Regions from separate parts of the Pseudomonas tolaasii NCPPB 2192 genome, predicted to be linked through region 1. Evidence: riboswitches for the same ligand, from Rfam matches in the RefSeq annotation. Region 1 holds a riboswitch; the other holds the start of a gene.

Region 1 (3,205 bases):
GGTGATGTAGTCCGGCACCAGGTCGCTGCCGATCTCGTCGCGCTCGTTCACGGCGGTCCACAGCTTGCCGCTCTGCGGTTCCCAGGCCATGCCATTGGGGTTGCGCAGGCCCGAGGCGAAAATGCGATGCTGGCCTGTGGCGCGGTCCACCTCCCAGATGGCCGCCCGGCCTTCCTCCGCTTCCAGGCCATTTTCGCCGACGTTGCTGTTGGAGCCGACGCTCACGTACAGCTTGCTGCCGTCTTTGCTGGCCACCACGTTTTTCGTCCAGTGGTGGTTGATGCTGCCGCCCGGCAGGTCGACGACCGTGGTGCCAGCGCCCTTGATCGCGGTTTCCCCCGGCGTGTAGGCGAAGCGCAGCAGCTTGTCGGAGTCGGCCACATACAGGTCGTTGCCCACCAGCGTCATACCGAAGGGTGAATTCAGGTTCTCGAGGAACACCGTGCGCGTCTCGGCCACGCCGTCGTGGTCGGCATCACGCAGCAGTGTGATGCGATTCGGGCTCGGTACGCCGGCACCGGCGCGGCCCATGACTTTCTCCATTACCCAGCCACGAATGCCCTTAGCGTCATCCGGCTTGGGCGGCGCGTTGGTTTCCGCCACCAGCACGTCGCCATTGGGCAGCACATACAGCCAGCGCGGGTGGTCCAGGCCTTCGGCGAAGGCCGCTACCTGAGTGCCTGCAGCCGGAGTCGGCTTTACGCCAGCAGGCCAGCCAATCGCCGGTGCAATATTCACGGTGGGGATCAGAGTTTTGTTGGGTTCCGGCAGCTTGGGCGACGGCCCGGTGCCATCGGACACCTGCAGGGTAGAGCTTTCACCGCAGGCAGCGAGGGTGCCTGCGACCATGATGAGTAAGGCAAGTCTTGTTTTATGCATGGTTTTCTCCTGAATACCTGTAAGGGTAGAGAAGCAGGGCTGTCAGATGGTTCAAGTCAGAGGCCAGCTTTAATTGACGCTCCACCCCCAACCCACTAACCTTCGCGGCTTGTTCCAGGTGCTCTGTGGCCCGCGTGTCGACGGAGTGAAACAGGGAAGCCGGTGAGTGAGCGCACTTGTACACAGTGCCGCCGCGATTCCGGCGCTGCCCCCGCAACGGTAAATGAGTGAAACGATGCTTTTTGCCACTGTATCGCGCGCGATATGGGAAGGTGCATCGTCGGCCGCTTTCCAGCAGAGCGCGCCCCTCATGAGTCCGGAGACCGGCCTGAAGCATCCAACAGCATCACGGTGGGCGATGCTTGGCTGTCTGTTTTGTCTTTTTCCTGCCCGCCGTTTTTGTCCAGCCCCAACGGAGAGCTGCCATGACTGATTCCCCCGACCGCGACGAGCGTCACCTGGCGCGCATGCTGCGCAAAAAAGCCGTGATCGACGAGCGCATCGCCAACTCCCCCAACGAATGCGGATTGCTGCTGGTACTCACCGGTAACGGTAAAGGCAAGAGCAGTTCGGCGTTCGGCATGCTCGCCCGCGCCATGGGCCACGGCATGCAGTGCGGCGTGGTGCAGTTCATCAAGGGGCGCAACAGCACAGGCGAAGAACTGTTTTTCCGCCGTTTCCCCGAGCAGGTGCGTTTCCATGTGATGGGCGAAGGTTTCACCTGGGAAACCCAGGACCGTCAGCGCGACATCGCGGCGGCCGAAGCGGCCTGGGCGGTTTCCCGCGAATTGCTGCAAGACCCTTCCATCGGCCTTGTCGTACTGGATGAGCTGAACATCGCCCTCAAGCACGGCTACCTTGACCTCGACCAGGTTCTCAGCGACCTGCAAGCCCGGCCGCCGATGCAACATGTAGTGGTCACCGGCCGTGGCGCCAAGCCCGAATTGATCGAAATGGGCGACACCGTCACTGAAATGGGCATGCTCAAACACGCGTTCCAGGCCGGTATCAAGGCACAGAAGGGCGTCGAACTTTGAATCAGCCCCGTCATTGCCCGGCCGTACTGATCGCCGCACCGGCGTCCGGCCAGGGCAAAACCACCGTCACCGCCGCGCTCGCCCGTTTGCACCGCAACCTGGGGCGTAAAGTGCGCGTGTTCAAATGCGGGCCGGATTTTCTCGACCCGATGATTCACGAGCGCGCCAGCGGTGCGCCGGTGTATCAATTGGACATGTGGATGGTGGGCGAGCAGGAAAGTCGCCGTTTGCTGTGGGAAGCAGCCGGCGAGGCCGACCTGATCCTGATCGAAGGCGTGATGGGTCTGTTTGACGGCACCCCGTCCAGCGCCGATCTCGCGCGGCATTTCGGTGTGCCGGTGCTCGGCGTGATCGACGGCACCGCCATGGCCCAGACGTTCGGCGCGCTGGCCCTGGGCCTGGCGCGCTATCAGCCGGACCTGCCGTTCGCCGGCGTGCTGGCCAACCGCGTCGGCACCCTGCGTCACGCGCAATTGCTGGAGGGCAGCCTCACCGAGGGCCTGCGCTGGTACGGCGCGTTGTCTCGGGAAACGGGCATCGAATTGCCCAGCCGCCACCTTGGCCTGGTGCAAGCCAGCGAGTTGAACGACCTCGACGTACGCCTGGATGCCGCCGCCCAGGCATTGGGCAGCAGCTGTGAAGTCGCCTTGCCGCCGCCGGTGACGTTTGCCGCGCCGCATGTGATTGAGGCCGAGCCGTTGCTTCATGGTGTGCGCATCGCCGTGTCCCGTGACGAAGCGTTCGCCTTTACCTACGGCGCCAGCCTGGATCTGTTAAGGGCCATGGGCGCCGAGCTGCACTTTTTCTCGCCGATCCACGACCGCGAATTGCCTGACGCCGACAGTCTGTATCTGCCCGGCGGTTATCCGGAACTGCACCACAAGGCGCTGTCGGAAAACACCTCGATGCTCAGCGCCATCCGCGCCCACCACGCCGCCGGCAAACCCTTGCTCGCTGAATGCGGCGGCATGCTTTATCTGCTGGATTCGCTCACCGACGTAGACGGCACCCGTGCCGAGCTGGTCGGCTTGTTGCAGGGCGACGCGGTGATGCAGAAAAAACTCGCGGCGCTGGCCCTGCAAAGTGTCGAATTGCCGGAAGGCGTACTGCGTGGCCACACCTATCACCATTCCCTGACCAGCACCGAATGGCAGCCGATTGCCCGTGGCCTGAGCCCCAATGGCGGGCGCGGCGCCGAGGCGGTTTACCGGCAGGGGCGAATGACCGCGTCCTACGTGCACTTTTATTTTCCGTCGAATCCGGCGGCGGTGGCTGCACTGTTCGCGCCC
Region 2 (3,205 bases), 1.9 Mb from region 1:
TTCGGCGAGGGCCAATGCGGCGCTTTCGGCGATGCCGTAACAGCCGGTATGGGCGAAAGCCACATCGGACTTGTGACTCAGGCGGTCTGCGTAGGGCGCCAGTTGTTCGGCACTGAAACATTCCAAAGGCAGATTCAGCCGTTGCGCCAGGGCGATCAGCCCCGGCTCATCCCTTTTTCGATCAATACTGGCCAATGCGGTCACGCGCCGACATTCAATGCCGCCCTCGGCGAGGGCGGTTTCAAACAGCGCCAGCAAGGTGTGAACATCACAGCCGCGCTGGCAGCCCAGGCCGACCACCAGGGTCATACCGAGTATTGACCGTCGCGATGGCGGCGAAACAGCCAGGCGCTGATCAGGCCCAGGGCCAGCCAGAACGCCACGTTGGTCAATTGGGAGGCAATCTTGAACTGCGCTTCCAGCGCTTCGGGCGCCAGCATCGAATGCACTTCCGGCTGCGGCGCGCCGATCACGTGTGGCACGGCCAGAATCGCCACGCCCAGGATTTTCAGCAGCCAGTTGCGACCGAACACCAACAGTGCGATACCGACGGCGGTCGAGGCCGCGGTGCCGATCCACCAGATCTGGCGTTGGGCCAGGTCAGCGGCAGCGGTGCCCGGCAATTCAGGTGGCAGACCCAAGGTTGGCGCGAGCACGAACGTCGCATAACCGGCCAGGCCCCACAGCAAACCTTGAGCGGTGCGAGTGGGCGCGCGAAGCGTGTAAAGACCGGCCAGCATCAGCGCAAAACCTACGGCCACCACCAGGTTGCCGCCGGTGGTCGACAGCACGCGCTGCCAGCCATCTTCAGGCTCCCAGGCTTCGGCGTCGTGAGTGTGCGCAGCAGCACCGTCGGCGTGTTCATGGGCGACTTCGGCGGCTGGCGAGGCGTTTTCAAAGGTTTCCGCCTGCAAAATCAGCGGGGCGACCCAAAAGCTTTGCAGCAGGGTCAGCAGCAGGGCGGCCAGCAAGCCGGTGAAACCTGCGGTCTGGGCAATACGCTTGATCATGTCGGCAGGTCTCAGTGGCACGGGAACGCGGCGCTGTGGCGGGTATCGTGGGCGGCGTTGTGCACCGCTTCGATGTGCGAGAAACCGGCGAAATACACCAGGCACGCGCCGAGGATCGACGCACCGATGGCGGCGGTCAGGCGTTGGCTCAGGGTGGAAGTGGTGCTGGCGGTGTGCGAGGTGCTGCTGATGATCGACATGGCGCGTCCCTTCGGGTTTCAGGGTGACGCAGGCGCATGAAAACCCCGCGAGCCGGGCACGCAGGGTTCGAACAGCGCCCGCCCACCGCGGGTTTGTTATCTGATTTTCGGGCCGGTCTCCGGGCTTGCGAGGGGGCTCTTGAGAGAGTCCTGAAAGCATCGCCTTCCCATGCCTGCGCACAGTGGCAATGACGCTTCGCTCGCTTACCGTTGCGGGGGCAGCACCGGACTGGTCATATCGCTATGACGCACCGGTTTCCCGTTTCACCCTTTGCAGGGCACCCGAAACAAGAGGTGTAGGAGAGCATGGGGGTGGGAGGTGAGTCAATTCGGGATGTGTTTTTGGTAGGTGTACCTATCCGTTTCTTGAGTAGCGGCTGATAGGGGTTCCGCTCTTACAGAAGCAAAAGCACGGCGGTCTGAGTGGTGCGAAGCAAAAACGCTTCGGTGCGGGAGCTCAACTCCGACAGAAAAGAAAAGCCGAGCACAGTCAAAAATGTGGGAGCGGGCTTGCCCGCGAAGGCGGTCTGGCAGCGACATAGATGCGGGCTGGCACTCCGCTTACGCGGGCAAGCCCGCTCCCACCGCTGGATATTCATTTTCTGGGGGAGCGCGGTCCGCAGGTGGCCGCAACCGCAGCAACGGATGTGTACACAACCCAAACCCCATCATTGACCATCCCCCAAGCACTGCGTAGCCTTGCACCCTCGAGGTTCTCCGACTCAGGCCGGAGCTAAGAAGGGAACGCGGTCCAAGCCGCGGCTGCCCCCGCAACTGTAAAGGGTTGAGCTGACTGCCACGCCACTGCCAAATCGGCGGGAAGGCGCAATCAGCGCCGGTCGCAAGACCTGCAAGCCCCAAGCCAGGAGACCTGCCTCGCAACCGAATTTCAATTCAACCGGGCGGGGTGATCCGGTGACGAAATCAGCCCCTGCGCGCCGTCGCAGGGCTTGTCGTCCCGTATGCCCGCCCTCAAGGGCATCCGATGAAAACACTGGCCAAACTCCCCGTCACCATCGTTACCGGCTTCCTCGGTTCGGGCAAAACCACCCTGCTGCGGCACATGCTCGACAACGCCCAGGGCCGTCGCATTGCGGTGATCGTCAATGAGTTCGGCGAGCTGGGCATTGATGGCGAAATCCTCAAGCAATGCTCCATCGGTTGCACCGAAGAAGAAGCCAATGGCCGCGTGTACGAGTTGGCCAACGGCTGCCTGTGCTGCACCGTGCAGGAAGAGTTCTTCCCGGTGATGCGCGAACTGGTGGCCCGTCGCGGCGACCTCGATCACATTCTTATCGAAACCTCGGGCCTGGCCCTGCCAAAACCTTTGGTTCAGGCCTTCCAGTGGCCGGAAATCCGCAGCGCCTGCACCGTTGACGCGGTGATCACCGTGGTCGACAGCCCGGCGGTGGCTGCGGGCACCTTCGCGGCGTTCCCGGATCAAGTCGACGCCCAGCGCAAACTCGACCCGAACCTGGACCACGAATCGCCGCTGCACGAGTTGTTCGCCGACCAACTGGCCAGCGCCGACCTGGTGATTCTCAACAAAACCGACCTGATCAGCCCCGAAGACCTGGCCCGCGTGCGCCTCGAAGTCGCCGAAGAGCTGCCGCCAGCCGTGAAAATCATCGAAGCCAGCAGCGGTCGCCTGCCGCTGGACGTGCTGATTGGCCTGGGCGCCGGCTCTGAAGAGCACATCGACGGTCGTCACAGCCATCACGATCATCACCACGACGGTGACGACGACCATGATCACGACCACGATGCCTTCGACTCCATTTCCATCGACCTGCCGCAAGCCGACGAAGCACTGCTGCTCGACGCCCTGACCCAACTGGTGGTGCAACACGGCATCCTGCGCGTCAAAGGCTTTGCCGCGATTCCGAACAAGCCGATGCGCTTGCTGATCCAGGGCGTGGGCACGCGTTTCGACAAGCACTTCGACCGCGCCTGGGGCGCGGACGAAGCGCGCACCACGCGCCTGGTGTTGATCGG

Evidence for each region. A riboswitch is a leader RNA that binds a small molecule or an ion and turns the genes downstream of it on or off. The one in region 1 is predicted to bind cobalamin.
Region 2: linked by a shared signal. The riboswitch ahead of ATI14_RS24805 (CbtB domain-containing protein) and the one ahead of cobO (cob(I)yrinic acid a,c-diamide adenosyltransferase) in region 1 are both predicted to bind cobalamin.

What each region holds. Positions count from the first base shown of each region.
Region 1 is NZ_PHHD01000001.1:3,489,590-3,492,794, forward strand. Features, by position in the region: gene ATI14_RS16225 (PQQ-dependent sugar dehydrogenase) at 1-879, opposite strand, end outside; cobalamin riboswitch at 979-1,225, shown strand; gene cobO (cob(I)yrinic acid a,c-diamide adenosyltransferase) at 1,305-1,916, shown strand; gene ATI14_RS16235 (cobyrinic acid a,c-diamide synthase CobB) at 1,913-3,205, shown strand, end outside.
Region 2 is NZ_PHHD01000001.1:5,434,890-5,438,094, reverse strand. Features, by position in the region: gene ATI14_RS24815 (cobalamin biosynthesis protein) at 1-309, opposite strand, end outside; gene ATI14_RS24810 (CbtA family protein) at 306-1,010, opposite strand; gene ATI14_RS24805 (CbtB domain-containing protein) at 1,022-1,210, opposite strand; cobalamin riboswitch at 1,304-1,511, opposite strand; cobalamin riboswitch at 1,904-2,103, shown strand; gene cobW (cobalamin biosynthesis protein CobW) at 2,196-3,205, shown strand, end outside.